2 regions of the Streptomyces sp. NPDC088725 genome follow, and region 2 is predicted to be linked to the other one. Evidence: predicted binding sites of a transcription regulator. Region 2 holds the regulator's gene; the other holds the start of a gene.

Region 1 (15,363 bases), on a different contig from region 2:
GCTCCGCGCCGGCCGGTCCGCTCGACTCGCCGGATCGGCCGCGTCCAGCGGGCCCACGGGGTCCACCGGATCCACCGCGTGATTCCTGAACTCGACCCTGTCATCCACGCCCAGGCCCGGCTGAGAGTCACCGTCGCTCTTGCCGCTCTGGCCGAAGACGATCTGATCGCCTTGCCCAGGCTCCAGGAACTGCTGGACATGACGGCCGGGAACCTCTCGACGCATCTGCGCACGCTCGAGGGCGCCGGATACGTCGAGATCACCAAGTCGTTCAAGCTCCGGAACCCCGTGACGCGCGTCGCTCTGACGCCCGGGGGCAGGTCCGCGTTGCGGACGTACAGAGCCGCCCCGCTCTCCATGCTCGCGCCCTGACGTTCCGCGCCCGCCTCGGCTCGTCACTGAGTCTCTTCGCCACCGGGGCTGATTATCGCGCCAACTCATCGCTGCCGGTGAGTCTTTGGCGAGTGATCGCCAACCGGCTTTGGTCGTGAATCTTTGAGTGGCGGGACGGACATATTCTCCCGGAGGCACTGCCCACAAGGGAGGAAACACGGGCGAGCACCGCAAACCAGAACCGGATCTTTCCACGGGGAAAGCGCCGCCGGGGCAGGGGGACCATGAAGTCCCCAAGCCACCGCCGTCCACCGGCACGCACAAGAAGCCGAAGTAGGAGCGATCGTGTTCGAGAAGTGGCAGAGGCGGCTGGCCGAGGCCATGGACCAGCAGGGCGCCTGGCCGGAGCGGTCGCCGTGGATCCGGTCTGCCATGGAGGCCGTTCCCCGGCAGCTGTTCGCGCCGGACCGGCTGTGGCGCTGGAACGGCGACGGGTACGCACCGCTGGATCGCGAGGCCGCGGCGGAGCAGTGGGCGGCCGAGATCTACGGGAGGCCGCACGACCCCGCGGTCACCCAAGTGACGGCAGGCAGGCCCACGTCCAGCCTCTCGGCTCCCTCGATCGTCGCGGACATGCTGGACTCCCTCCTGCTGGAGCCCGGCCAGCGCGTGCTGGAACTCGGCACGGGCACGGGGTGGAACGCGGCTCTGCTGGCCCGGCGGGCGGGTCCTGGTCTCGTCCACAGTGTCGAGAACGACCCCGGCCTCGCCGAAGCGGCGGCCGAGCGCCTGGGGAGGGCGGGCGCGGGTGTGACCGTACACACCGGCGACGGCACCGACGGCCGGCCTGGCGAGGGACCGTACGACCGGGTGCAGGCCACGTTCGCGGTCGAGGACATCCCCTGGGCATGGGTGGCCCAGACCCGGCCCGGCGGCCGGATCGGTGCGCCCTGGGGACAGTTGGGGCATGTGGCGCTCACCGTGGCGGAGGACGGGCAATCCGCCACCGGCTGGTTTCAGGGATACGCGGCGTTCATGCCGACGTTCCGGGCGGAACGGCGGCTGACCTGGAGCGAAGTACGCGGAACCCTCCCGCCCGAGGACGAGCACCGGCCGGACTGGGACGTACGGCTCCTCCAGGACGGGGACCTGCTCTTCACCCTCCGTATCGCCCTCCCGGACGTGGACATCGCCATCCAGGGCGGCGAGCAGCCCACAGCCTGGCTGCACGACGGCCGGTCGTCCTGGGCGAAGATCGTCACTCAGGGGTCAGAACCAGCTGTGGCATACCAAGGCGGTCCGCGCCGGCTCCTGGACGAGCTGAGGACACCGGAGGAACGCTGGCGCGCGGACGGCCGCCCCTCGCTGTACGACTTCGGCATGACCGTGGAGCCGGACCGTCAGTTCGTCTGGTACCGCGATCCGGTCAACGGACAGGTCACGAGCGCCGCTTGAGTGAGATTTCTTGAGTTCTTGACGTCGTGACGGGTCGAGTGGGACGAGCAGCCCATGTCCCTGTTTTAAAGGAGGACGTTTGACGGAATCACGATAAACAGCGCCGCCGCCTACTCCTGCTCCGCTGCGCGCAATGGCCGGAATTCATTTGGGCCGCTGTCCCGGTCTGGCTACTGTGGCGCGGTGACGATCCAGATGATCATTCTCAACGGTGGTTCCAGTTCCGGGAAATCCGGGATCGCCCGGTCTTTGCAGACGGTTCTGACCGATCCCTGGCTGACGTTCGGAATCGACACACTGGTCGACGCGATGCCTCCGTCCTTGCGGGCATCGGACGAGGGCATCGAATTCACTTCGGACGGCGCGGTGTTGCTCGGGGCGGATTTCCGCCTGCTGGAAGTGGCCTGGATCCAGGGGCTGGTGACGATGGCCCGTGCGGGTGCCAGGATCGTGGTGGACGAGGTGTTCCTGGGCGGCGCGGAAACGCAGCAGCGGTGGCTGAAAGCACTCGATGACCTGCCGGTGCTGTGGGTCGGCGTCAGGTGTGACAGCGCGGTGGCGGCCGGCCGCGAAATCGCGCGGGGCGATCGGGTCAGGGGCATGGCCGCAAAGCAGTCCGACCTGGTCCACGAGGGCGTGCGGTACGACCTGGAGGTCGACACGACACGGACCGAGTCGATCGACTGCGCGCGGACGATCGCGGCACGGGTCGACGGCGTGCGGCTGCGGTAGCGCGGTCCGGGGCGGGCGGCTGCGGTAGTACGGTCGTCCGCGCGTTGTACGGTCGCGTGCGCGTCACCGTACGGTGACGCGCACCGGTGTTCGCCGCGTCCCGGGAAGACGGTCGCGCGCGGGCGTGCCGCCGTCCGCGCGGCCGAACAGTTGTCCGCGCTGGGGTGTCAGATGACCTTGCAGCGGACCAGGCCGCCCAGTACCAGCGCTCCTGGGATCAGCGGTAGCCAGACCGTGATGATGCGGAAGCCCAGGACCGCCGATGTCGCCATGGCGACCGACGCGCCTGCCGTGACCAGTGCCACCACCAGCGCCGCGTCCACCGATCCCAGGCCGCCCGGGGTCGGGATCGCCGCCGCGGCGATGCTCGCGACCAGGTAGGCGATCGCGATGTGCGCCACCGGCACCGGTACGTCCAGCGCCAGTGCGACCGTGACCAGTGCGGCCGCCTGGAGAGCCGGGAAGGCCAGCGAGCCACCCCAAAGGGCCAGCGCGCGGGCCGGTTTGGCGTGCAGGGAGCGCGCGTCCGTCAGCGCGATGCGCAGAAAGGCCCGTACGGCACGGCGCAACGGGCGTACGGCGACCAGGAGGAGCACCGCCGTGCACACCAGCCCCACCGCCACCCCGACGAGCGGGAGAACGGCTCCGGCCGGGATCAGCCCGTCGAGGCGCAGGGCGTGCGGGAAGGCGGCAAGCAGTACGAGCAGCAACGCGACCCGTCCCACCGACTCCGCCAGCAGATACAGCCCGAGCGCGGCCGACGACCGGGCCAGCGAGAGCCCCCGGCGCCGGAGGAAGCGCAGATTGACCGCACCGGCGCCGAGCCCGACCGGAAGCAGGTGGTTGGCGGCTCCCGCGGCGAACTGTGTGGCGAGCAGCCGTCCGGGCGGAAGCGGTTCGAGGACCGTCTCCTGCCGTGTGAAGGACACGGCGACCCAGCCGAGACCGGTGGCGGCCAGCGCCGCGAGCAGCCAGTAGCGGTTGGCGCCGAGGAGTTCACGGCCGCCGGACTCGATGAGTGTCCAGTGCTGGACGACCCAGAAGCCGACCACGACGATCGGCACGACACACGCGATCTGGCGCAGCGGCAGCCGCCGCAGGAGCGAAGGCCGGAGGGGAGGCAGTCCAGCGGGAGCCTCGAGCAGCCCAACGGGAGCCTCAAGAGGAGGTCCCAGGGGAGCACCCAGAAGAGATCCCAGGGGAGGTTCGAGAGAAGGCTGAAGCGAAGGAGGAGTGGGTTGGGCCATGGCCATCTCGGTCGTCCCTGCTCGTCACGCACGTGAACTTGTGAGCAGTGTCCCCCGGCATTCGGCGGCCTACGCGACATTCCGGCGTCGTACGGCCGACGATCGGAGAACGGTTGGGAAACGCGCGGGAACCGCGAGGGAGGGCCCGCACCAGCCCCCTCACGCCACCCGCACCCCTCGCCACACAGCTCGCCCCGCCACACACGCTCGCCTCGGCACACACGCTTCGCCTCGGCACACACACCCGCCCCACCACAAGCTCCGCCCCACCCGCCCGCCACGGAGACGCCGTCCACCCGCCCGAGCCGTCACACACGCCCGCGCCGCAACCCCACCCACCACAGCGCCACCCACCCCCTCGTCCCCCGCGCCCCACCCCTCCGTCGCGCCGTACAACGCCGAAGGGCGGCACCCCCTGGAAGAAGGGGTGCCGCCCTCGGTCAAGGACCGGGTCCGAGCGTGCCGCCGTGAGGCGTCAGGCTCAGAAGTCCATGTCACCGCCCGGCATGCCGCCGCCCGCGGGGGCCGCGCCGGCCTTCTCGGGCTTGTCGGCGATGACCGCTTCGGTGGTGAGGAACAGCGCCGCGATGGAGGCCGCGTTCTGCAGAGCGGAACGGGTGACCTTCGCGGGGTCGATGATGCCTTCGGCGATCATGTCGACGTACTCGCCGGTCGCGGCGTTGAGGCCGTGACCGATCGTCAGGTTGCGCACCTTCTCGACGACGACGCCGCCCTCAAGGCCACCGTTGACGGCGATCTGCTTGAGCGGAGCCTCCAGCGCGAGCTTGACGATCGCGGCACCAGTGGCCTCGTCGCCGGTCAGCTCGAGCTTCTCGAAGACCGAGGAAGCCTGGAGCAGAGCCACGCCACCACCGGCGACGATGCCCTCCTCGACGGCGGCCTTGGCGTTGCGCACCGCGTCCTCGATGCGGTGCTTGCGCTCCTTGAGCTCGACCTCGGTCGCGGCGCCGGCCTTGATGACGGCCACGCCGCCGGCCAGCTTCGCGAGGCGCTCCTGGAGCTTCTCGCGGTCGTAGTCCGAGTCGCTGTTCTCGATCTCGGCACGGATCTGCTTGACGCGACCGGCGACCTGGTCGCTCTCGCCGGCACCGTCGACGATGGTGGTCTCGTCCTTGGTGATGACGACCTTGCGGGCACGGCCCAGCAGGTCCAGGCCGGCGTTCTCGAGCTTGAGACCGACCTCCTCGGAGATGACCGTTCCACCGGTGAGGATGGCGATGTCGTTGAGCATGGCCTTGCGGCGGTCACCGAAGCCCGGGGCCTTGACGGCGACGGACTTGAAGGTGCCACGGATCTTGTTGACGACCAGGGTCGACAGGGCCTCGCCCTCGACGTCCTCGGCGATGATCAGCAGCGGCTTGCCGGACTGCATGACCTTCTCGAGCAGCGGAAGGAGGTCCTTCACGTTGCCGATCTTCGAGTTCACGATCAGGAGGTACGGGTCGTCGAGCGACGACTCCATGCGCTCCATGTCCGTGGCGAAGTACGCCGAGATGTAGCCCTTGTCGAAGCGCATGCCCTCGGTGAGCTCAAGCTCGAGACCGAAGGTCTGCGACTCCTCGACGGTGATGACGCCTTCCTTGCCGACCTTGTCCATCGCCTCGGCGATGAGCTCGCCGATCTGGGTGTCAGCGGCGGAGATGGAGGCCGTAGAAGCGATCTGCTCCTTGGTCTCCACGTCCTTGGCCTGCTCCAGCAGGGCGCCCGAGACGGCCTCGACGGCCTTCTCGATGCCACGCTTGAGCGCCATCGGGTTGGCGCCGGCGGCCACGTTGCGCAGGCCCTCGCGGACGAGCGCCTGGGCGAGCACGGTCGCGGTGGTCGTTCCGTCACCGGCGACGTCGTCCGTCTTCTTGGCGACTTCCTTGACCAGCTCGGCGCCGATCTTCTCGTAAGGGTCCTCGAGCTCGATCTCCTTGGCGATGGAAACACCATCGTTGGTGATCGTGGGGGCGCCCCACTTCTTCTCGAGGACGACGTTGCGACCCTTGGGGCCAAGGGTGACCTTGACGGCGTCGGCGAGCTGGTTCATCCCGCGCTCGAGACCGCGCCGTGCCTCCTCGTCGAACGCGATGATCTTGGCCATGTGAAGTGGTCCTCCCGGACTGGGGTGGATTCTCCGGACCGCGCCCGCGCCCGCGACGGACGGCCTGAGAACTGGGTGGTTCCTTGCCCCACCAGCTCTGCGGGCCTCGCTGACCCGGTCCATAAGTTGTCACTCTCACCTGCAGAGTGCTAACGCCAATGATTAGCACTCGACCCCCGAGAGTGCAAGCTCCCCCCGCCCCACAGGACGCACGTCTCACGGGACACGCGCCTTACCCGCGCGTCTCTCCGCGCGCCTCCCCCAGCACGCCTGACGTACACCGGCGCACGAAAGCGACCCGTACGAACGCGGCCCACGCCCGTACGAACGCGGCCCGCACACGCGCCCGTACGCACACACCCGCCCGCACACCCGCCCCCGCACGTGCGAGAGGCCCGTACCCCTGTGACCGGGATACGGGCCCCTCGTGCGGTGCGTGGACTTCGATCGTGCGTCGGTGGCCGATCGCGCCGGAATCAGACGGCGAGCTTGACCATGTCCGCCTGCGGACCCTTCTGGCCCTGCGAGATCTCGAACTCCACTCGCTGACCTTCTTCAAGGGTGCGGTACCCGTCCATCTGGATGGCGCTGTAGTGGACGAAAACATCCGCACCACCGTCGACCGCGATGAAGCCGTAGCCCTTCTCCGCGTTGAACCACTTGACGGTGCCCTGAGCCATGCCCAACTCCCCTATTACTGGCCCCTGCCGGAGGCCTTACTTCGCGTCGGAACGCGTCGACCGCGGCTGAATGTATCTGCCCAACTGCCCTCTGCAACAGGTCAATCAGACGAGAATTCCGGGCATGGCCGAACACACGAAACAGTGAATTGCCAATGATCCGGGGCAAGTCGGGCCAGGCAAAGCGCATCTATCACGCAAACGGCACCAGGACTTCGACTCCATGTTGTCGCGTTCTCATATGTGTTGGGCACGCGCGACAGCGGGTCGTTCCCACATCGTAGCGCGCTCAACCACATGGAATTGCCCCCTCCGCTTCTCTTGCGGAGGGGGCAATTCCATGACGCGCTGCGGCAGTCGGACGGTCAGCAGCCGCCCGCGACCGCCGGGATGATCGAGACGCCGGCGCCCGCCGGGGTCACCGTCTCCAGGCCCTGCTCGAAGCGGACGTCGTCGTCGTTCACGTACACGTTCACGAAGCGGCGCAGCTTGCCCGCGTCGTCCAGCACACGGGCGGCGATCCCCGGGTGGTTGCTCTCCAGGGACTGGATGACCTCGGAGAGGGTCGCGCCCTCCGCCGGGACCTCGGCCTGACCACCGGTGTACGTACGGAGGATGGTGGGGATGCGGACCTTGACGCTCATGGTGGGATGCCTTCCTCGGGTCTGGATGTCGTGGGGCCTGCCGGGACGGGCGAGTGCGCGAACCCGGCGTCCCGGAACGGGTCGGTACGCGAGACGGCCGTCCCGGGCCGGGTCAGTGCGCGAGACCGCCGTCCCGCAACGGATCAGTGCGCGAGACCCGCGTCCCGGAACGCGTCCAGGCTCGGGCGGATCGTCGCCGTCGGGCCGGTCGTCGGGGCCACCGCGTCCAGCGTCTTCAGGCCGTCACCGGTGTTGAGCACGACCGTCGTGAGCGTCGGGTCGAGCGCGCCGGACTCGATGAGCTTCTTCGTCACGCCGACCGTCACCCCGCCCGCCGTCTCGGCGAAGATCCCCTCGGTGCGGGCGAGCAGCTTGATCGCGTCCACGATCTGCTCGTCGTTGACGTCCTCGACGGCGCCGCCGGTGCGGCGCGTGATGTCCAGGACGTACGGGCCGTCGGCCGGGTTCCCGATCGCCAGCGACTTGGCGATGGTGTCCGGCTTCTGCGGACGTACGACGTCGTGACCGGCCTTGAAAGCGGCGGAGACCGGCGAGCAGCCCTCGGCCTGGGCCCCGAAGATCTTGTACGGCCTGTCCTCGACCAGACCCAGCTTGATCAGCTCGCGCAGACCCTTGTCGATCTTCGTGAGCTGTGAGCCCGAGGCGATCGGGATGACGATCTGGTCGGGCAGCTGCCAGCCGAGCTGCTCGCAGATCTCGTACGCGAGCGTCTTCGAGCCCTCGCCGTAGTACGGGCGGAGGTTGACGTTGACGAAGCCCCAGCCCTCGCCCAGCGGGTCGCCGATCAGCTCGGAACAGAAGCGGTTGACGTCGTCGTAGTTGCCCTCGATGCCGACCAGTTCACCGCCGTAGACGGCCGCCATGACGACCTTGCCCTGCTCCAGGTCGTGCGGGATGAACACGCACGACCGCAGTCCGGCGCGGGCCGCAGCCGCGCCTACCGCGCCCGCGAGGTTACCGGTGGAGGAGCAGGAGAGCGTGGTGAAGCCGAAGGCGCGGGCCGCCTCGACGGCGATGGCGACGACGCGGTCCTTGAAGGAGTGCGTCGGGTTGCCGGAGTCGTCCTTGATGTGGAGGCCGCCGGTGACGCCCAGTTCACGGGCGAGGTTGTCGGCCTTGACGAGCTTGGTGAAGCCCGGGTTGATGTTGGGCTTCGTGGCGACGTCGGCGGGGACGGGCAGCAGCTCCGCGTAGCGCCAGATGTTGTCGGGTCCCGCCGCGATGCGCTTCTTCAGCGCTTCCGGGTCGCCCGTCGGCAGGTCGTAGGCCACTTCGAGCGGGCCGAAACAGCTCGCGCAGGCGAAGATCGGGCCGAGTTCGAAACGTTCTCCGCATTCGCGGCACGAGAGTGCGGCGGCGGGTCCCAGGTCGACGGTGCCGGCGGAAGCGGCGGATCCGGTCGGGTTCTGGGTGACGTCAGTGTTCTGGACAGTCTGCACAGCCATGAAGGCGAGGCCCTTTCCTCATCTTCCTCACGACGCGTTTCGCCGCAAGACGGAATTGGCACCTTCCCCACCGTGACCTCGCGGTCGGCGGGATGGTTGCCGGGGCTTCAACGGGCCGTTCCCTCTGCCCCTCTGGATGAGCGGTATGGCGCCGGAACCGGGCTCCGGTGCGTTTGTCGGCCGACCACCCCCGGCATGCGCGGGCTACTGGCCTTGTTCAAGACTGTAACCGAAGGACCGGACGGTTGAGACAGTCGTCCGGAACGCGAGATGGATCACTCTCAGGGAGTACCGACCGTGCTGGAAGAGGTGGAACGCTGGCTGACCAGGCGTTCCTGGTCCGTCGGCGACCGTACGCTCGACCGGCTGACGGCCGCCAAGGCCGCGCGTGGCACCACGGTGAGCGTGGTCCTGCCGGCGCTCGACGAGGAGGAGACCGTCGGTGAGATCGTCGCGGTCATCCGCCGGGAGCTGATGGAGAAGGTGCCGCTCGTCGACGAGTTGGTGGTGATCGACTCCGGTTCCGTGGACGGTACGGCGAAGATCGCGGCGGCGGCCGGCGCGCGGGTCGTGCACCGGGACGCGATACTGCCGCGGCTGCCCGCGCTGCCCGGCAAGGGCGAGGTGCTGTGGCGGTCGCTGCTGGTGACAACCGGCGACATCGTCTGTTTCGTGGACGCCGATCTCCGGGAATTCTCGGCGGACTTCGTGTCGGGGATCGTGGGGCCGCTGCTCACGGACCCGGAGGTGCAGCTCGTGAAGGGGATGTACGACCGGCCGCTGAACGGGACCGCGGGACAGGGCGGCCGGGTGACGGAACTGGTGGCGCGGCCGCTGCTGAATCTGCACTGGCCTCTGCTCGCGGGTTTCGTCCAGCCGCTGGGCGGGGAGTACGCGGCGCGCCGGACGCTGCTGGAGCGGCTGCCGTTCCCCGTCGGATACGGCGTGGAGCTGGGGCTGCTGGTCGACGCGCTGCACGCGGTGGGCCTTGACGCGCTGGCGCAGGTGGACGTGGGTGTACGGATCCACCGGCACCAGGACGGGCGGGCGCTCGGACGGATGGCGGCGGCGATCTACCGCACGGCGCAGCTGCGGCTGTCGCGCGGGCATCTGGTGCGGCCGGTGCTGACGCAGTTCGAGCGGGGTGAGGACGGTTTCGTCCCGCGTACCCACGCGGTGGACACGGAGGAGCGGCCGCCGATGCGGGAGATCGGCGAGTACACGGCCGGCCGTGCGGCGTAGCCGATTCTGAACGTGCGGCGCAGCCGGTTCCGACGGGCGGATTTCCTGGGGCGCGCCCTCATGGACCTTCGCCCCTCGCGTCACGGAGACTCGCGTCGCGGACGGGAGCGCGACCGAGGCCCCGGAGCCGCGTACATGCTCGCCGCCGCTCATCACACGAACGCGCATGTGACCGAGCCGTACGCGTCCGTACGTTTGAGCGTTTCCGGTACGGGCTAGATTTCGGCCATGGTCTCCGAGCACGTCGCCCAGGTCCTTGTCGCCTCCAACCGCGGTCCCGTCTCGTACTCCGTGCGCGACGACGGAGCGCTGGACGCCAAGCGCGGCGGCGGCGGGCTGGTGTCCGGGCTGTCCGCCATCGGTCCTGACACGGACGCGGTCTGGGTGTGCGCGGCGCTCGGTGACGGCGACCGCGAGGCCGTACGCCGGACGGGCGGCCGGCTCGACGTGGCGGACACCGGCGGACAGCGCGTCCGGATGCTGGACATCGCGCCGGAGGTGTACGCGGACGCGTACAACGGCGTGGCGAATTCGACGCTGTGGTTCGTCCACCACCTGCTCTACCAGACCCCGCTGGAGCCGGCCTTCGGCCCGGAGTTCCGCGCGCAGTGGGCGTCGTACGAGGCGTACAACCGCGCCTTCGCCGAGGCGCTGGCCGACGAGGCGGCCGAGGGCGCCGCGGTCCTGGTGCAGGACTACCACCTGGCGCTGGTGCCCGGCATGCTGCGCGCGCTCCGCCCCGACCTGCGGATCGGGCACTTCTCGCACACGCCGTGGGCGCCGGTGGACTACTTCCGGCTGCTGCCCGACGACATCGCGCGCCAGCTGCTGCGCGGCATCCTGGGCGCGGACCGGGCGGCGTTCCTGACGCAGCGCTGGGCCGGCGCGTTCACGGCGTGCTGTACGGAGCTGCTGGGCGGTACGGGCAACACCCGGATCGGGGTGCACGGCCTCGGCGCGGACGCGGACTTCCTGCGGGAGCGGGCGCACCGCCCCGACGTCGGCGAGCGGATGACCGCGCTGCGCGAGCAGATCGGCACGGAGGCCGGGGGCGCCGCGCGGAAGACGATCGTGCGGGTCGACCGTACGGAACTGTCCAAGAACATCGTGCGCGGGCTCCTCTCGTACCGTCAGCTGCTGGCCGAAAGGCCCGAGTGGCACGGCCGGGTGGTGCATGTCGCCTTCGCGTATCCCTCCCGGCAGGATCTGCCGGTCTACCGCGACTACACCGCAGAGGTGCAGCGGGTGGCGGACGGCATCAACGAGGAGTTCGGCACGGACGGATGGCTGCCGGTCGTCCTCCATGTGAAGGACGACTTCGCCCGCTCGCTCGCGGCCTACCGGCTGGCGGACGTGGCGCTGGTCAACCCGATCCGCGACGGTATGAACCTGGTGGCCAAGGAGATCCCGGTGGTCTCGGACGACGGGTGCGCGCTGGTGCTCTCACGCGAGGCGGGCGCGTACGAGGAGCTGGGCGAGGACGCGCTGGTGGTGAACCCGTACGACGTGTCCGCGACGGCCGCCGCGCTGCACGAGGCGCTGACGATGCCGGTGCCGGAGCGTGCCGAGCGTTCGAAGCGGCTGGCGGAGGCGGCTACGGCGCTGCCGCCGGCGCGGTGGTTCCTCGACCAGCTGACCGCGCTGCGCGAGCTGCCCGTCTGACGGGGCCGAAGACCGGAGCCCGAACGCCGGGCGCCGTGCGGAGGTGACCTCACCCCCGCACGGCGCCACGCGCGGCATCTCGCGGACGCGGCTCTCAGCCCGCGTCTTTCAGGCCGCCGCCTCGTCCGCCAGCGCCGCCAGAAAGTCCGCGAGCGCCGCCGGGCCTGACAGCAGCAGGTCCGCCTTCCCGGTCACCTCGGGCACGTCCCCGCTGGCGATCAGCAGCGCCGGGTGGCCCGCCGCCCGCAGCTCCTCCACCGCCGCGAAGGCCGCCAGGTCGCCCAGATCGTCGCCCGCGTACACGACCGTCTCGGCCCCGACCTCGCGTACGTACTCCTTCAGCGCCACGCCCTTGTCCACGCCGGGCGGACGCAGTTCGAGGACCATGCGCCCCGGCTCCAGCACCAGTCCGTGCTTCGCCGCCAGGTCGGCCAGGGGTCCGCGCAGGGCTTCGAAGGCGGCCTGCGGGTCGGTGGCGCGGCGGGTGTGGACCGCGACCGCCTGCCCCTTCTCCTCGATCCAGGTGCCCTCCCAGGAACCGAACCGGTCGAGGAATCCGGGAAGTTCCGCACGCGCGGCCGCCACGCCCGGGTGCGGCTCCGGGGTGTTGACCGTGCCGGTGATCGCGTCCCAGCGTTCGGCGCCGTAGTGGCCGAGGACCACCAGGTGGTCGAGGCCCGGTACGCCGGCGAAGCCGCCGTACCGCACGGCGAGCCCGGCCGGGCGGCCGGTGAGGACCGCCACGGACGCGACGTTCGGCGCGAGCGCGGCCAGCGCGGGGACGGCACGCGGGTGGGCGCGGGCCTGTTCGGGGTCGGGGACGATCTCGGCGAGTGTGCCGTCGAAGTCGAGGACGACGACGGCTTTGCCCGGCGCGGCGAGGAACGCGGCCAGACCTTCTGTACCTGCGGAGGTGGTGGGATTCGGCAGGGAGTGCGATGTGCTGCCCATGTGCTGAGCCTATCGTTGGTCTCTGCGGGCCTGCCGGAGTCTGCGCAGTCTGTTCACCGTCACCGGATCGTGCTCCGCCGCGGCGGGATCGTCCAGGAGTGCGTTCAGCAGTTGGTAGTAGCGCGTCGGAGACAGTCCCAGCCGCTCACGGATGGCGCGCTCCTTGGCCCCGGGGCCGGGCCAGCCACCCGCCTCCATGGCCAGGACCGCGCGGTCGCGGTCGGACAGTTCCGAGGTCATCGCTGTTCCGTCAGGGCCGAGGTCATCGCCGTTCCGCCGCTTCCGAGGTCATCGCTGTTCCGTCAGTTCCGAGGTCATCTATTCCGCGCTCTCCGCCGTGGCGGCGTCCCTGGCGATCTCGCTGAGCACGTTCGCCGGACTCGCGCCCGGCTCGACCGCCTTGCCGATCTTCTCCTTGACGCTCCCGCTCACACTCGACCACGACGTCTTGCCGACCGGCGGCAGCTCGGAGTCCGGCAGCGCGGCCCCGAACTTGTGCAGGTCCTTGTACGCGGGGTCGTCCGCCATGACGTCGTTGGCGCTGTAGGTGACCGGCAGCAGGTCGTACTGACCGACGAAGTCCATCACGTTCTTGTCCTCGTAGACGAAGTCGAGGAACTTGCCGATCTGCCGGGCGTGGCCGTTCTGCTTGAAGGCCATGATCCAGTCGGCGACGCCCATCGACGCCTTGGTCGTGCCGTTGATGCCGGGCATCTCCACCATTCCGACCTTGATGCCCGCCTGCTTGGCGTCCTTGAGCAGCGACGGGTGCCCGTTGAGCATGCCCACCTGACCGCTCGTGAACGCCTTGAACGCGACCGCGCGATCGAGCTCGCCCGGCGCGACGGGACCGACAAGCCCCTCGCGCACCAGGTTCTTCTGGAGCCACGTGAAGGTGGCGATGTTCTCCTTGGAGTCGATGACGTACGAGCCGTCCGGGGTGTCGGTGTAGCCGCCACCGCCGCTCAGCATCCACATCATGGCCTCGACCTGCGCCTCCTCGGAGCCCAGCGGGAGCGCGATCGGTGTGGTGACGCCCTGCCGCTTGAGCACGGTGGCGTCGTGCTTGATGTCGTCCCAGGTCTTCGGCGCGTCCAGGTTCGCCCGGTCGAAGAGCTTCTGGTTGTAGAAGAGCAGGCGCGTGGAGGCGACGAACGGCATTCCGTACTGGATGCGGTTGACCTTGCCGGCCTCGGAGAGCTGGGTGAGGAAGTTGGCCTGGGTGGGCACGTTGACCAGTTCGTCCGCGCTGTACAGCTCGCCCTTCTTGGCGTAGTCGGCGTAGGAGCCGACCTGGGCGATGTCGGGGGCGCGGCCGCTCTTGACCATGTCCGCCACATCGCTGTCGACGGTCTTCCACGAACGCACGTCGACCTCGACCTCGATGCCGGGGTTCGCGGTCTCGAACGCGTCGGCCAGCGACGACCAGTACTTCTTCGAGCTGTCGTCCGCGCTGCTGTTGCCGTAGTCGGCCGCGACGAGTCTGAGCGTGACGTCCCCGCCCGAGCCGCCGGAACCACCCGTGCTGCCGCAGCCGGCCAGCGCCATCGCCGTACCCAGCGCGGCTGCCGCCGCCGTCAATCTCAGAAAGCGCTGCCGCACAGCTCTGTCCCCACCCTTGTTCCTCAGTGCCCGCGCTCCGGCGGCCCGCCCTTTTGTGATGATCTTGTGAGGGCACTGCGATTTTCCCCCATCTGGTGGCAAGGGGTCTACATCGGGATGGTTTCGCTTCGGCAACGCCCGCCCCATGCGCCTCCCATGCCCTCCCGGCGTTTGTATGGAGACGTAACAATTCGCCGGAGCGGCGCGGACAGTGGACTAGACCTTTCATGGGTCAACGCGCGAGACTGTCAACCGTGAAACACGTCATCGCCCTCGATGTGGGCGGCACCGGTATGAAAGCCGCCCTGGTCGGGGCGGACGGCACGCTGCTGCACGAAGCCCGGCGGCCCACCGGAAGAGAGCGCGGACCCGACGCCGTCGTCGAGACGATCCTCGCCTTCGCGGCCGAGCTGCGCGCGTACGGCACCGAACGGTTCGGCGAGAGCGCCGTCGCCGCCGGAGTCGCCGTGCCCGGCATCGTGGACGCGGAGCGCGGGATCGCGGTGTACGCGGCCAACCTCGGCTGGCGTGACGTCCCGATGCGCGAGCTGCTCGCCGAGCGGCTGGGCGGCGTACCGGTCGCGCTCGGACACGACGTGCGTACCGGCGGCCTCGCGGAAGGACGGCTCGGCGCGGGCCGGGGCGCGGACCGGTTCCTGTTCCTGGCGCTCGGCACCGGCATCGCGGGAGCCATCGGTATCGACGGCGCGATCGAGGCCGGCGCGCACGGATACGCCGGCGAGATCGGCCATGTCGTGGTGCGCCCCGGCGGCCCCCTCTGCGGCTGCGGACAGCGCGGCTGCCTGGAGACGCTGACCTCCGCTGCGGCCGTGACCCGTGCCTGGGCGGCCGCGAGCGGCGACCCGGAGGCGGACGCCGCCGACTGCGCGAAGGCCGTGGCGGCGGGCGACCCCGAGGCGGTACGGGTATGGGCCGACGCCATGGACGCGCTGGCCGCCGGTCTCGTCACCGCGCTCACGCTGCTCGACCCCCGCACGCTGATCATCGGGGGCGGACTCGCGGAAGCGGGTGACACGCTGTTCACGCCTCTGCGCGCCGCCGTCGAGGAACGGATCACGTTCCAGAGACTGCCCACGATCGTCCCGGCGGCCCTCGGCGACACCGCGGGCTGCCTGGGCGCGGGACTGCTCGCCTGGGACCTGCTCGCGGAACCGGTCCCCGACCGGCTTCCCGGTCAACCGACCGCACGACCGACCGACCCACTCACCACGGAGGTGACCG
Region 2 (15,363 bases):
ACCTGTGCGGCCGTACGCCAGGACCGGCGGCCGGTGCGCCCGGCCTGCGGCGAGGCGTCAGGACCAGCGGCCCGTGCGTCCCAGGAGCAGCGCCGTGGCGGCCGTACCGGCCGTGGAGGTGCGCAGCACGCTGGGGCCCAGCCGGTACGGCTGCGCGCCCGCCTGGGCGAACACCGCCAACTCCTCGGGCGACACGCCCCCTTCGGGCCCGACGACCAGCACGATCGTTCCCTGGTCCGGCAGTTCGGCCGTGGCGAGCGCGGCGCTGCCCGCGTCCCTGTCCTCGTGCAGTACGGCCGCGAAGTCCGCGGCGGCCAGCAGCGCGGCGACCTGCTTCGTGCTCATCGCATCCGCGATCTCGGGGAATCGCACCCGTCGCGACTGCTTGCCCGCCTCACGCGCCGTGGCCCGCCACTTCGCGAGCGCCTTGGCGCCGCGCTCGCCCTTCCACTGCGTGATGCAGCGCGCGGCGGCCCACGGGACGACGGCGTCGACGCCGGTCTCCGTCATGGTCTCGACGGCCAGTTCGCCCCGGTCGCCCTTGGGCAGTGCCTGGACGACGGTGATTCGCGGTGCCTGCGCGGCCTCTTCGGTCACCGGCCCGAGCCGGACCGTCAACCGGTCCTTGCCCTCGGCCGCGACCACCACACCGTCCGCCCACAGCCCGGCGCCGTCGGTCAGGACGACGTCCTCGCCGGACCGCAGCCGCTTCACGGAGACGGCGTGCCGCCCCTCGGGACCGTCCAGTACGAACGTCCCGCCCTGCTCTCCGGCCGTGGCGCCGAAACCGTCCACGACGAAGACGGGAGCGGTCACAGGGTGTTCCCGGCGGCCAACGAGGCGCGGGTCGCTTCGAGTTCGCTCGCGAGGACGCCGACCAGCTGCCCGGCGGGCAGATCACGCGCCATCCGGTGGCCCTGTCCCGCCCAGAGCGCCATGCCCTGCGCGTCGCCGATCTTCGCCGCGGCCTTGCGCAGTGCGGAGGTCAGGTGATGCACCTCCGGGTAGGCGGCGGGCGCGTACGGGCCGTGCTCGCGCATGAAGCGGTTGACGAGACCGCGGGCGGGCCGGCCCGAGAAGGCCCGGGTCAGTTCGGTCCTGGTGAACAGCGGGTTGGTCATGGCCTGTTTGTGATGCTGGTTGGCACCCGATTCCGGGCAGACGAGGAACGCCGTGCCGAGCTGCGCCGCGTCCGCGCCCGCCGCGAGCACCGCCGCGATCTGCGCGCCGCGCATGAGGCCGCCGGCCGCGACGATCGGCAGCTGGACGGTCTCCCTGATCTGGGTCACCAGCGAGAGCAGCCCGATCCCCGCGCCGTCGGTGGCCGGATCGTCGCGGTGCGTGCCCTGGTGTCCGCCGGCCTCGATGCCCTGGACACAGATGGCGTCGGCGCCCGCCCACTGCGCGGCCGTGGCCTCTTCCGGGGTGGTGACCGTGACGATGGTGAAGGTACCGGCGCGGGCGAAGGCGTCCAGGGTCGTACGGGTCGGGCAGCCGAAGGTGAAGGACACGACGGGCACCGGGTCGTCGAGCAGTATCGCCAGCTTGGCCTCGTACCCGTCGTCCCAGCCGGTCTCCGGGTCACCGAGGGGGGTGTCGTACCAGCTCGTCTCGCCGGCGAGCTGGTTGCGGTAGACGTCGACGGCCGCCCGGTCGGCGTGGTTCGGCTGCGGCATGAAGAGATTGATGCCGAAGGGCTGCCCAGTGAGCCCGCGCAGCTGTTTGACCTCTTCGTACATGCCGTCCGCGGTCTTGTAACCGGCGGCGAGGAACCCGAGGCCACCGGCCTCGGCGACGGCTGCGGCCAGTTGCGGGCAGGAGGCGCCGCCCGCCATGGGCGCCTGCACGATCGGATACCGGCAGAGATCGGTCAGTGCGGAGGACATGCAGGCATGGTGCCACGGTCGCCCGCACAGCTCCGAATCCGGGCCCGGCCCGGCCGGTGCGGGCACACAAGCCGATGCCCCGGGCCCGGCCGGAAGAATCCGACTATGCCCGGGGCATATGCCCGCACTTGCTGCTGTGGCCTATCGGCCGTTGAACGCGTCCTTGAGGCGCGAGAACAGCCCCTGCTGCCCCGGCTGGAACTGGCCCGTGGGCCGGTCCTCGCCGCGCAGCAGCGCCAGCTCGCGCAGCAGCCGTTCCTGTTCCTGGTCCAGCTTCGACGGGGTCATGACCTCGACGTGCACGATCAGATCGCCGCGCCCGCCGCCGCGCAGGTGCGTGACGCCGCGCCCGTGCAGCGGAATCGACTGCCCCGACTGCGTGCCGGGCCGTACGTCGATGTCCTCCATCCCGTCCAGCGTCTCCAGCGGGCACTTCGTGCCCAGCGCGGCCGCTGTCATGGGGACCGTGACCGTGCAGTGCAGATCGTCTCCGCGCCGCTGGAAGACCGCGTGCGGCAGCTCGTGGATCTCGACGTACAGGTCTCCGGCGGGGCCGCCGCCGGGGCCGACCTCACCCTCGCCCGCGAGCTGGATGCGGGTGCCGTTGTCGACACCTGCCGGGATCTTGACCGTGAGCGTGCGGCGCGAACGGATGCGTCCGTCGCCGGCGCACTCCGGGCACGGCGTCGGCACGACCGTGCCGAAGCCCTGGCACTGCGGGCACGGCCGCGAGGTCATGACCTGGCCCAGGAAGGACCGGGTGACCTGCGAGACCTCGCCACGGCCGCGGCACATGTCGCAGGTCTGCGCCGAGGTGCCGGGTGCGGCGCCTTCGCCGGAACACGTCGTACAGACGACGGCCGTGTCGACCTGGATGTCCTTGGTCGTGCCGAAGGCCGACTCGTTGAGGTTGATCTCCAGCCGGATCATCGCGTCCTGGCCGCGTCGCGTACGCGACCTCGGGCCACGCTGCGACGCCGTGCCGAAGAAGGCGTCCATGATGTCGGAGAAGTTGCCGAAGCCGCCGGCTCCGAAGCCGCCCGCGCCACCGCCTCCGCCATTGTTGGAGAGGGGGTCGCCGCCGAGGTCGTAGACCTGCTTCTTCTGCGGGTCCGACAACACCTCGTACGCGGCGTTGATCTCCTTGAAGCGCTCTTGCGTCTTGGGATCAGGATTGACGTCCGGGTGCAGCTCGCGCGCGAGCCTCCGGAACGCCTTCTTGATCTCGTCCTGCCCTGCGTCGCGGCGCACGCCGAGTACGGCGTAGTAGTCCGTGGCCACTTACGACTCCGCCAGGATCTGTCCGACGTAACGTGCCACTGCGCGTACCGCTCCCATCGTTCCGGGGTAGTCCATGCGGGTCGGTCCGACCACGCCGAGTTTTGCGACTGCCTCGTCGCCAGAACCGTAGCCGACCGCGACGACGGAGGTGGAGTTGAGGCCCTCGTGGGCATTCTCATGTCCGATACGTACGGTCATGCCCGAGTCCTTGGCCTCGCCCAGCAGCTTGAGCAGTACTACCTGCTCCTCAAGCGCTTCCAGCACCGGCCTGATGGTCAGGGGGAAATCACTTCCGAAGCGGGTGATGTTGGCGGTTCCGCCGATCATCAGCCGTTCTTCCGTCTCCTCGACCAGGGTTTCGAGCAGCGTCGCGAGCACCGTGGAAACAGTTCCGCGGTCCTCCTGCTCGAAGGATTCGGGAAGATCCTGCACCAGCTGCGGGACGTCCGCGAAGCGGCGCCCCACGACCCGGCTGTTCAGCCGGGCCCGCAGATCCGCGAGCGAGGTCTCGCTGAACGGCAGCGGGCAGTCGATCATGCGCTGTTCGACCCGTCCGGTGTCCGTGATCAGGACGAGCATCAGCCGGGCCGACGCCAGCGACAGCAGCTCCACATGCCGCACCGTGGAACGCGTCAGCGAGGGGTACTGGACCACCGCGACCTGCCGGGTCAGCTGCGCGAGCAGCCGCACCGTACGCCCCACGACATCGTCCAGATCGACCGCGCCCACCAGGAAGTTCTGAATCGCGCGGCGCTCGGGCGACGACAGGGGCTTGACGCCCGCGAGCTTGTCCACGAAGAGGCGGTAGCCCTTGTCCGTGGGGATACGCCCGGCGCTGGTGTGCGGCTGGGCGATGAAGCCCTCGTCCTCCAGCACCGCCATGTCGTTGCGGACGGTGGCCGGAGAGACACCCAGCTGGTGCCGCTCGGTCAGCGCCTTGGAGCCGACCGGCTCCTCGGTGCCGACATAGTCCTGGACGATGGCGCGCAGCACTTCGAGTCTGCGTTCACTGAGCATCGCGCACACCTCCAGATGTCGTCCGTCGGGCCGTTTGGCACTCCGTCCCCGCGAGTGCCAGCTTTCCCGAGCCAGTGTACGGCGGTGGGGTGCACCCGTAGCAAGGGCAGCCGACCACGGTACCCGGCGATTGTTCCGCCCGATGCCGGTAGCGTCCCGGTATGGACGTCCACTGGGAAGAATTCGGTTGGGAACGGCTGGCCCCGGGGGTGGGCCGGCGACGGCTGCCGGGCTGGGACGCGACGGTCGGCCTCGTGGCCGGTGAGGACGGCGTCCTGCTGTTCGACACGGGCTCCTCGGTACGTGAGGGCGCCCTGCTGCGGGCCGGGGTGGAGGCGCTGCTCGGCGGGCGCCGAGTGACACATGTCGCACTGAGCCACCCGCACTTCGACCATGTCCTGGGAACGGCCGCCTTCGCCGGCGCCGAGGTGTACGGCGCGGTCGGCCTGGCGGAGCTGCCCGGCATCGACCGGGCGCTGTACGAGGACGCCGTACGCGAAGGCCTCGACCCCGCGGAGGCGGCGGAGGCGGCAGACCTCCTGATGCTTCCCGCACACCCGGTCTCCGGTCAGCTGACCCTCGAACTGGGCGGACGGCAGGCGTTGTTGGCGAACATCGGCCCCGGTCACACCGCCCACGACCTCGCACTGCTGGTCCCCGGCTCGCCCGAGGTGGTGTTCTGCGGTGATCTGGTCGAGGAGTCGGGCGATCCACAGGCGGGCCCGGACGCGATCCCGGGCCGCTGGCCCGCCGCGCTCGACCGGCTGCTCACGCTGGGCGGCCCGGACGCCCTCTACGTACCGGGCCACGGAGCGGCTGTGGACGCGGCCTTCGTACGCGCACAACGCGCCACGCTGGCCGCCCGGTTCGACACGGCGTAGCCGATATCGTCGTGCGCATGCGCAGCTACAGCCCTGATCTGACACCGCCGTGGAAGAAGCCCACGCCCGCGCCGGAGGTCCCCGCGGAACCGGACCTGGTGGTCGAGGAGGTGTCGACGGGCTTCTGCGGGGCGGTGATCCGCTGCGAGAAGACCGCACAGGGCCCGACGGTCACCCTGGAGGACCGCTTCGGCAAGCACCGCGTGTTCCCGCTGGCGCCCCGGGGCTTCCTGCTGGAGGGCCGTGTCGTCACCCTGATCCGCCCCGCACAGGCCGCGCAGGGCCGCCCGGCCCGCACGGCCTCGGGCTCGATCGCGGTCCCCGGCGCACGCGCCCGGGTGGCCAGGGCGGGCCGCATCTACGTCGAGGGGCGGCACGACGCGGAACTGGTCGAAAAGGTGTGGGGAGACGACCTCCGCATCGAGGGCGTGGTGGTCGAATACCTGGGCGGCATCGACGATCTCCCGGCCATCATCGACGAGTTCGCCCCCGCGCCGGACGCCCGGCTGGGCGTCCTGGTCGACCACTTGGTGCCCGGTTCGAAGGAGTCCCGCATCGCCGCGCGGGTCACGGGCCCGGACGTCCTGGTGGTCGGCCACCCGTACATCGATGTATGGGAAGCGGTGAAACCGCGCTCGGTGGGCATCGACGCGTGGCCGTCGGTACCGCGAGGCGAGGACTGGAAAACGGGCGTGTGCCAAGCGCTGGGCTGGCCGGAGAACACAGGCAGGGCCTGGCAGCACATCCTGTCGCACGTCCACACGTACAAAGACCTGGAACCAACCCTGCTGGGCTCAGTGGAACACCTGATCGACTTCGTAACGGCCCCCGAATAAGCCCACCCGGACACGGACGCGAGGGGGACAAGGCCGCGACGCGACGCCATGGGGATGGCAGGCCTGCACGCGGACAACGCAAGGGGGCGCACACCCCAACCCGCAGCAGGAGAACGACGCGAGGGGGGCGGGGGCGGAGGAGACAGGTGTCCGGGACACTTGCGCGTGATTTGTGGCGCGTTCACCGGCCCGCGCCCGAAGAACAACCCGCACGCGCCGTAAATCATGCGTCCCGGATGCCTGCCTCCGGAGTCCTCGCACCCCGCCCCGCAACCCCGCACCGGCACGAGCCCGCACCCATGCGCCCCGCCCACGCCCACGCCCCGCCAACACTCACGCCCGCCCCCGCCCACACGCCCACGCCAAGCGCAGCGAAACGCGCCGACTCAATCCACCAGGTCCCGAACCACCGCGTCCGCCAGCAACCGCCCCCGCAACGTCAGCACCGCGAACCCCGCCTCGAACGCCTCCCCCTCCAGCAGCCCGTCCCCCACCGCGCGCCGCGCCGCCGCAAGACCCGCCGGAGCCAGCAGCGTCAGGTCGCAGCCCGAGGACAGCCGCAGCTCCAGTAGGATCCGTTCCACCCGCCGGTCCTCCGCCGCGAGGAGTTCGCGGCCCGCGCCCGGCGACCGGCCCTCCGCCAGGGCCGCCGCGTACGCGCCCGGGTGCTTCACGTTCCACCAGCGCACGCCGCCCACATGGCTGTGCGCGCCCGGCCCCGCGCCCCACCAGTCAGCGCCGCGCCAGTACAGCTCGTTGTGCAGGCAGCGCGCCGCTTCCGACGTCGCCCAGTTCGACACCTCGTACCAGGCGAAGCCGGCCTTCCCCAGCACCTCGTCCGCGATCAGGTACCGGTCCGCGTGTTCGTCGTCGTCCGTCATCGGGACCTCGCCGCGCCGGATCCGCCGCGCCAGCTGCGTACCCTCCTCGACGATCAGGGCATACGCCGACACGTGGTCGGGACCCGCTCCGACCGCCGCCGCCAGCGACTCACGCCAGTCGTTGTCCGTCTCGCCGGGGGTGCCGTAGATGAGGTCGAGGTTGACGTGCTCGAAACCGGCCGCGCGGGCCTCCGCGACGCATTCCTCGGGCCTGCCCGGGGTGTGCGTGCGGTCCAGGACCTTCAGCACGTGCTGCTTCGCGCTCTGCATCCCGAAGGAGACGCGGTTGAAGCCACCCTCCCGCAACGCCGCGAGATACGCCGGGTCCACCGATTCCGGATTCGCCTCGGTGGTGATCTCGGCGTCGTCCGCGAGCCCGAACTCGTCCCGGATCGCGCCGAGCATCCGTACGAGATCCCCGGCGGCCAGCAGCGTCGGAGTGCCGCCGCCGATGAAGACGGTACGGACGGGACGCGGGTCGTCGCCCAGGACCTTCCGCGCGAGCCGTACTTCGTCGATCAGGGTGTCCGCGTAGTTGTCACGGGAGGCGAGCACACCTCCGGAACCGCGCAGCTCGGTCGCCGTGTACGTGTTGAAGTCGCAGTAGCCGCAGCGCGTCGCGCAGTACGGAACGTGCAGGTAGAAGCCGAGCGGCCGGTCCGCCGCGCCCTCAAGGGCGTGCGGGGGCAGCGCGCCGGTCTCGGGCATGGGCTCACCGTCGGGCAGTGCGGAAGGCATGGACCCAGTGTCCCGCACGCCACCGACAACCCGACGACGGCCGGTCCCGTCCCCCGCTCACCGCCCCTGCCGGCCCACCGTCCGCCGGCCGCCGCCCCTCACTCCGCCTGGAACACCAGCAGCGCCAGATCGTCCCCCGGCGGCGTCCCGTCGAATTCGTGCACCGCACGCCGTATGCGCTCGGCGACACCTTCCGCCGTCAGCCCCGTGCACCCGGCCAGAAGCCGGGCCAGGCCGTCGCTGTCGTCCAGCATCTGCTTGCCCGAGCGCCGCTCGGTGATGCCGTCGGTGACGCACAGGAGGGTGTCGCCGGGCTCCAGGTCGAAGGTGCGGCTCTCGTACGCGACGTTCTCGACCAGCCCGAGCAGCAGCTGCGGTTCCGCCGCGGCCCGGACCGTCCCGTCCGGGCGCAGCAGCAACGGCAGCGGATGGCCCGCGCTGGCCAGCGTGCACCGTACGCCGCCCGGTCTTCCCGCGGTGCCCGGCAGCGGCATCAGCTCCCCGTACAGCAGCGAGAGGAACCGGGATCCGCCGCTCTCCGTACCGGGACCGCCCTCCGGCAGCCCCCGCGTACCACCGGGAAGCGCGGGAAGCCCGGGAACCGCGGGGCCGCCCGGCGCCGGGACCATCAGGGACGCGGACTCCGCCGCCTCGCTCGCGTCGTCGAGGAGCAGCCGGTTGAGGCGGTCGAGTACTTCGCCCACGCGGTATCCCTCGCGGGCCAGCAGCCGCAGCCAGGGTCTGGCCAGGCCGGTGACGACGGCCGCCTCCGGGCCGCTGCCCTGGACGTCGCCGAGCATGAAGCACCAGCGGCCGCCGGGCGGACACGGGAAGACATCGTAGAAGTCGCCGCCCGCAAGACCCTCCTCGCTGGGCTCGTACACCAGCGAACTCGCGACGCCGGGAATCCTCGCCACCTGGGTGGGGAGCAGTCCGCGCTGGAGGACCCGGCTGATGGTGGCCTGCCTGGCGTACCGGCGGGCGGCGCCGACCGCGAGCGCGACCCGGCGGGCGAAGTCCTCGATGAGAGTGGTCACGTCGCCGGGAACTTCGGACTGGCCGAGGCGGCCGAGGAGCAGCACCCCGACCGGACGGCCGTTCGCGATCAGCCGGCAGGCGACGGCGCTCCCCTCACCGGCGCCGGGAAAGACACCCGGCAACGCGTCCACGCCCCCGTCCGCGCCCCCGGTCCCGTCCCCATGAGCGCCCGGCCACGCCACCGGTACGACTCCCGGCCGCGCCACTTCCCCCAGCCACGGGGGCTCCTGCTCCAGCGCCGTACGCAACTGATCCGTAAGGGACTCGTCGGCGTGCCAGACCCGGGTCAGCCGGGGCGCGGCGCCCGCGCGGCCGCCCTTGCCGTCCAGCCAGACCGCACACCAGTCGGCCAGCCGCGGCACCAGCAGCTGGCAGGCGAGCGCGGCGACCAGTTCCTCATCGAGCTGTCCGGCGAGCAGATCGGACGCCTCGGCGAGGAACGACAGCGCGCCCCTGCCGGCCCAGTCCGGGTCGTCGCTCACCAGGCGCCGGGGCGTGGGCGCGAGGATTTCCGCCGCGCGCAGTCCGCGCCGGAGCGCGGGCTCCGTCGCCACCGGCGGACCTGCCTCGCGCCCGTCGAGCGGGAGGCGGGCCCAGACGGTCTTGAGACCGCTGCGGTACGTGATGCCCCAGCACGCGGCGAGCGAGGCGACGACCTGGAGGCCGCGGCCGTACTCGAAGGGGGCCGAGTCCGCCTCCGACGGGGTGTCGCTCCGCACGGCTCGCGCGGGGTGGTGGTCGGAGACTTCGAGGACCAGCGCCGCCGGTTCGTCGTCCGGCTCCGCGGGGTCTTCCAGCCGGCACAGCAGTTCGACGGTGGTACCGGCGTGCACCACGGCGTTGGTGACGAGTTCGTTGACTATCAGCACGGCGTCGTCGGCGAGCAGGTCGGTGCTGTGCCGGCCCGGCGGGCAGCCCGCGCCCCGGCAGAACGTACAGGTGGCGAGCAGCCCGAGGCCGGTCCAGTCGGCCAGCGCCGCGCGGGCGAACCTGCGGGCGGCGGCGGGGGCCAGCGGATTTCCGGGCAGGCTCGTGCGTGAGGTGGACCGCGCGTCTCTCCGTAGAGGCACCTGGCGCCGTAACGGCACCTGGGGCATGGGGTGGTGGACGGTCTCCCGCGGGATCGGAATGGTGCCCACTGCGGCTCCTGGTCGAGTTGTGTCGTTGCGCCGCTTACGTACGTTCCCGTCAGAGTGACATATCCGGCTCGTCCGTGTGCACCGAGTCGGCCAACCAGTCGCAGATATACGGAAGTCGCGGTGCTGGGACGGACCCCGGCCCCACCCTGACCCGAACAGGCTTGTGGGCGGGGCCAGTAGACCTGACCCCGCCCACCTCGCGGATCCGCGGCCCGCCGAAGGGCCGCCGCCGTCTCTGCTCAGGCCTCCCGGGAGCCCGCGTACATCTCCTCGATCAGACCCTTGTACTCCCGCTCCACGACCGGCCTCTTGAGCTTCAGACTCGGCGTCAACTCACCGTGCTCGATGTCCAGATCGCGCGGCAGCAGCCGGAACTTCTTGATGGTCTGCCAGCGTTGCAGGCCCTCGTTGAGCCGCTGGACGTATCCGTCGATGAGCCGCTGGGTCTGCGGGGACGCGACGACCTGGGCGTATGACTTCCCCGAAAGGCCGTGCTCGGCGGCCCAGTTGAGGATCGAAGGCTCGTCGAGCGAGATCAGGGCCGTGCAGAAGTTGCGGTCCGCGCCGTGCACCAGGATGTTGGAGACGAACGGACACACCGCCTTGAACTGGCCCTCGACCTCGGCCGGCGCGATGTACTTGCCGCCCGACGTCTTGATCAGGTCCTTCTTGCGGTCGGTGATCTTCAGATAGCCGTCCGGGGACAGCTCACCAATGTCACCCGTGTGGAACCAGCCGTCGGACTCCAGCACTTCGGCCGTCTTCTCCGGCAGCCCGTGATAGCCCGACATGATGCCGGGACCGCGCAGCATGATCTCGCCGTCGTCCGCGATCCGCACCTCGGTGCCGGGCAGCGGCTTGCCGACCGTGCCAGTGCGGTACGCGTCCCCCGGGTTGACGAAGCTCGCGGCGCTGGACTCGGTGAGACCGTAGCCCTCCAGGATGTTGATCCCGGCGCCGGAGAAGAAGTAGCCGATGTCGGGCGCGAGCGAGGCGGAACCGGAGACGGCGGCGCGCAGCCTCCCGCCGAAGGCCTCGCGGAGCTTCGTGTAGACGAGCGCGTCGGCGACCTTGTGCTGCGCGGCGAGGGCGAGCGGCAGGCTCGCCGTGCCCGTACGGCGGAAGTTGTCCTGCGAGACCCTGGCCGACTCGCGGGCGACCTGGGCCGCCCACTTGAAGATCCTGTACTGGGCCGCGCCACCGGCCCGCGCCTTGCCCGCGACGCCGTTGTAGACCTTCTCGAAGATGCGCGGCACGGCGGCCATGTACGTCGGCCTGACCACCGGCAGGTTCTCGATGATCTTGTCGACGCGGCCGTCCACGGCCGTGACGTGCCCGACCTCGATCTGCCCGGAGGTCAGCATCTTGCCGAAGACATGGGCGAGCGGCAGCCACAGGTACTGGACGTCGTCCTTGTCGATGAGGCCCGTCGCCACGGTGGCCTTGGCCATGTAGGCCCAGCTGTCGTGCGTGAGCCGTACGCCCTTGGGGCGGCCCGTGGTGCCCGAGGTGTAGATCAGGGTGGCGAGCTGGCCGGAGGTGATGGCCGTGACGCGCTCCTTGACCGCCTCCGGATGCTCCGTCAGGTACGCGGCTCCGCGCGCCTCCAGGTCGGCGAGGGAGAGCACCCAGCCCTCCGGGTCCAGCTCGTCGGGCTCCACGCCGGAGGTGTCGATCACCACGACGTGGCTGAGGCGGGGCAGTTCTTCCCGGCGTTCGCGCGCCTTGGCGAGCTGGGCGGCGTCCTCGGCGATCAGCACCCGGCTCTCCGAGTCGGCGAGGATGAACGCCGACTCGTCCACGTTGGTGGAGGGGTAGACCGTGGTGGTCGCGGCGCCCGCGCACATGACCCCGAGGTCGGCGAGGATCCACTCGATACGTGTGGAGCAGGCGAGCGCGACGCGCTCCTCCGGCTCGACACCCAGCTCGATCAGACCCGCGGCCACGGCGTACACCCGCTCACCGGCCTGACCCCAGGTCAGCGACCGCCAGTCGTCGGGGCCCCGGCCCGAGGCCGGGGGCACCGGATAGCGGTAGGCCTCCGCGTCCGGCGTGGCCGCCACGCGCTCAATGAAGAGGGGCGCCACGGAGGGCGGCCGGTTCTCGATCAAGTTCTGTGTGTCGTTCACGACATCCTCCGGGCCAGCGGCATGGCGCGTGACTGACCGATTGGCTGACTGAATGGATTACCACTAAGTAACTAACTGACGAGTAACTACCAGTAGCTGATCAGACTAGAGGCCGCCCGGCAACTCCGTAAGAGGCAGTGGCGCGCCGCTTCACGACAAAGAAGCGCCCCGTCCGGCACGGCGGGCCCCCACGCTGTCACATGGGGACCCGTCATGCCGGACGGGGCGCTTCCGCTTCGCCGTCTTCCGGTGTTTCCTCCGGTACGGTTTCGCGGTTTCTTCGGCCGCGAGCGCTGCTACTTCTTCGCCTTGCCGCCGGAATCGTCGCTCGACAGCACCGCGATGAAGGCCTCCTGCGGGACCTCCACGCTGCCGACCATCTTCATCCGCTTCTTGCCTTCCTTCTGCTTCTCCAGCAGCTTCCGCTTACGGGAGATGTCACCGCCGTAGCACTTGGCGAGGACGTCCTTGCGGATGGCGCGGATGGTCTCGCGGGCGATCACCCGGGAGCCGATCGCCGCCTGGATCGGCACCTCGAACGCCTGGCGCGGAATCAGCTCACGCAGCTTGGCGACGAGCCGCACCCCGTAGGCGTACGCCTGGTCCCGGTGGGTGATCGCGGAGAAGGCGTCGACCTTGTCGCCGTGCAGCAGGATGTCGACCTTGACGAGCTGCGCGGACTGCTCGCCGGTGGGCTCGTAGTCGAGCGACGCGTACCCGCGGGTCTTGGACTTCAGCTGGTCGAAGAAGTCGAAGACGATCTCCGCGAGCGGCAGCGTGTAGCGGATCTCCACCCGGTCGGCGGACAGGTAGTCCATGCCGAGCAGCGTGCCGCGGCGGGTCTGGCACAGCTCCATGATCGAGCCGATGAACTCGCTCGGCGCCAGGATGGTGGCCCGTACGACCGGCTCGTGCACCGCGTCGATCTTGCCCTCGGGGAACTCGCTCGGGTTGGTGACCGTGTGCTCGCTGCCGTCCTCCATGGACACGCGGTAGACCACGTTGGGGGCGGTGGCGATCAGTTCGAGGTTGAACTCGCGCTCCAGCCGCTCCCGGATCACATCGAGGTGCAGCAGTCCGAGGAAGCCCACGCGGAAGCCGAAGCCGAGCGCCGCGGAGGTCTCCGGCTCATAGACCAGCGCCGCGTCGTTGAGCTGGAGCTTGTCCAGCGCGTCGCGCAGCTCGGGGTAGTCGGAGCCGTCCAGCGGGTAGAGGCCGGAGAACACCATCGGCCTGGGGTCCTTGTACCCGCCGAGCGCCTCGGTCGCGCCCTTGTTGAGCGTGGTGATCGTGTCACCGACCTTGGACTGGCGAACGTCCTTCACGCCGGTGATGAGGTAGCCCACCTCGCCGACGCCGAGGCCGTCGGACGGCGTCATCTCGGGCGAGGAGACACCGATCTCCAGCAGCTCGTGGGTGGCGCCGGTGGACATCATCCGGATCCGCTCACGCTTGTTGAGGCTGCCGTCGATGACACGTACGTACGTCACGACACCCCGGTAGGAGTCGTAGACGGAGTCGAAGATCATCGCGCGGGCCGGCGCGTCCTTGACGCCGACCGGCGGCGGCACGTCCTTGACGACCCGGTCGAGCAGCGCCTCGACGCCCATACCGGTCTTCGCCGAGACCCTGAGGACGTCCTCCGGCTGGCAGCCGATGAGGTTCGCCAGCTCCTCGGAGAACTTCTCGGGCTGGGCGGCCGGAAGGTCGATCTTGTTGAGCACCGGGACGATGGTGAGGTCGTTCTCCATCGCCAGGTAGAGGTTGGCGAGGGTCTGCGCCTCGATGCCCTGGGCGGCGTCGACCAGCAGGATCGTGCCTTCGCAGGCCGCGAGCGAACGCGACACCTCATAGGTGAAGTCCACGTGGCCCGGGGTGTCGATCATGTTGAGGATGTGGGTCCTGCCCGTGTCCTCGCCCGTGTGGGGTGCCCAGGGCAGCCGGACCGCCTGGGACTTGATCGTGATGCCGCGCTCGCGCTCGATGTCCATCCGGTCGAGGTACTGAGCGCGCATCTGCCGCTGGTCGACCACTCCGGTCAGCTGGAGCATCCGGTCGGCAAGGGTCGACTTGCCGTGGTCGATGTGCGCGATGATGCAGAAGTTGCGGAGCAGCGCCGGGTCCGTACGGCTGGGCTCGGGCACGTTGACAGGGGTCGCGGGCACGCAGGGTCCTGATTCTTGAGACGCGCGGCGTCTCGTCTCGGGTCGACATCGGATCGATACGTAGCTTCCATCGTCCCACGGGCGCGGGACTGCGACCGGTTTGGGCCGGTCGGACGGCGGCTGGTAACCTGAACAGCTGTGTCTCTCGCCGTCCGGTACTCACCGTCCGGCGCCTGCCGTCCGGCTTTCATCGTCTGACTTTCACTGTCCGGCGTTCGCTGTCCGGCACAGAGGCACTTTCACTGAACACCCAGGATTCACCGAACCTGAAAAGGCTCTTTCGTGGCGAACATCAAGTCCCAGATCAAGCGGAACAAGACGAACGAGAAGGCGCGCCTGCGCAACAAGGCCGTCAAGTCGTCGCTCAAGACCGCGATCCGCAAGGCCCGTGAGGCGGCCGTCGAGGGTGACGTCGAGAAGGCCACCGTGGCCGCTCGTGAGGCGTCGCGCAAGCTCGACAAGGCTGCCTCGAAGGGTGTCATCCACAAGAACGCCGCCGCCAACAAGAAGTCGGCGCTGGCTTCCCAGGTTGCCTCCCTCCAGGGCTGAGCATCAATCTGCTCTCTCTTGATCTGACTGCCGGAACGGACTCAGCGGGCCCTCTCTACCGCTCCTGACCGGCGTCTCCCGGACTCGCGCACGACTGCGTTCGCCACGCGGGTGCGAGTCCAGCGCGATACATACCGAGGCCCCGGCCTCCGTCCTTCCCCAGGACGGAACCGGGGCCTTCGGCATGGTGGCGTGCGTACGGGTCCGGAGCGGGGGCGTGCGTTCGGGTCCGGCGACCGGTGCGTGCGCCGGCGTGCCGTGCAGTGATGCGGCGAGGGTACGCGCGTACTGTGCCGGCCGGCCGCGTACGGGGGTGGTTCCGTACGGGTCGGCGGGTGCGCGGTCTCAGCGGCCGCCGGAGCGGGCCGCCGCCGCGATGGCGACGACCGCCTTCTCCAGCGCGTACTCCGGGTCGTCCCCGCCGCCCTTGACGCCCGCGTCGGCCGCGGCCACCGCCCGCAGGGCCATCGCGACACCGTCCGGCGTCCAGCCGCGCATCTGCTGGCGCACGCGGTCGATCTTCCACGGCGGCATGCCCAGCTCACGCGCGAGATCCGCGGGCCGGCCACCGCGCGCCGAGGAGAGCTTGCCGATGGCCCGGACGCCCTGGGCGAGGGCGCTGGTGATCAGCACCGGCGCCACGCCCGTCGACAGCGACCAGCGCAGCGCCTCGAGCGCGTCCGCGGCCCGGCCCTCCACGGCACGGTCGGCGACGGTGAAGCTGGAGGCCTCGGCGCGGCCCGTGTAGTAGCGGCCGACGACGGCCTCGTCGATCGTGCCCTCGATGTCGGAGACGAGCTGCGAGACGGCACTCGCCAGCTCA

What was found. The regulator HrcA, encoded in region 2, represses chaperone genes, less so after heat shock. The targets are predictions, from matches to a motif close to TTNGCACTCNGNNNNNCNGAGTGCNAA.
Region 1: groL (chaperonin GroEL) is a predicted target of HrcA. The motif match lies at 6,001-6,027, and genes of this name have one in related genera.

Annotation. Positions count from the first base shown of each region.
Region 1 is NZ_JBIVLO010000005.1:143,830-159,192, reverse strand. Features, by position in the region: gene ACIP6N_RS14070 (transcriptional regulator) at 79-372, shown strand; gene ACIP6N_RS14065 (methyltransferase domain-containing protein) at 679-1,788, shown strand; gene cpt (chloramphenicol phosphotransferase CPT) at 1,984-2,520, shown strand; gene ACIP6N_RS14055 (YbhN family protein) at 2,688-3,620, opposite strand; gene groL (chaperonin GroEL) at 4,249-5,874, opposite strand; gene ACIP6N_RS14045 (cold-shock protein) at 6,351-6,554, opposite strand; gene ACIP6N_RS14040 (MoaD/ThiS family protein) at 6,920-7,198, opposite strand; gene thrC (threonine synthase) at 7,342-8,664, opposite strand; SAM riboswitch class I at 8,680-8,807, opposite strand; gene ACIP6N_RS14030 (glucosyl-3-phosphoglycerate synthase) at 8,962-9,906, shown strand; gene ACIP6N_RS14025 (trehalose-6-phosphate synthase) at 10,135-11,568, shown strand; gene otsB (trehalose-phosphatase) at 11,677-12,519, opposite strand; gene ACIP6N_RS14015 (DUF3263 domain-containing protein) at 12,529-12,759, opposite strand; gene ACIP6N_RS14010 (extracellular solute-binding protein) at 12,838-14,067, opposite strand; gene ACIP6N_RS14005 (ROK family protein) at 14,376-15,363, shown strand, end outside.
Region 2 is NZ_JBIVLO010000007.1:19,818-35,180, forward strand. Features, by position in the region: gene ACIP6N_RS18800 (16S rRNA (uracil(1498)-N(3))-methyltransferase) at 58-816, opposite strand; gene ACIP6N_RS18805 (nitronate monooxygenase) at 813-1,886, opposite strand; gene dnaJ (molecular chaperone DnaJ) at 2,028-3,167, opposite strand; gene hrcA (heat-inducible transcriptional repressor HrcA) at 3,168-4,184, opposite strand; gene ACIP6N_RS18820 (MBL fold metallo-hydrolase) at 4,346-5,065, shown strand; gene ACIP6N_RS18825 (DUF3097 domain-containing protein) at 5,083-5,901, shown strand; gene hemW (radical SAM family heme chaperone HemW) at 6,288-7,520, opposite strand; gene ACIP6N_RS18835 (SpoIIE family protein phosphatase) at 7,619-9,697, opposite strand; gene ACIP6N_RS18840 (AMP-dependent synthetase/ligase) at 9,937-11,826, opposite strand; gene lepA (translation elongation factor 4) at 12,123-13,991, opposite strand; gene rpsT (30S ribosomal protein S20) at 14,274-14,540, shown strand; gene holA (DNA polymerase III subunit delta) at 14,886-15,363, opposite strand, start outside.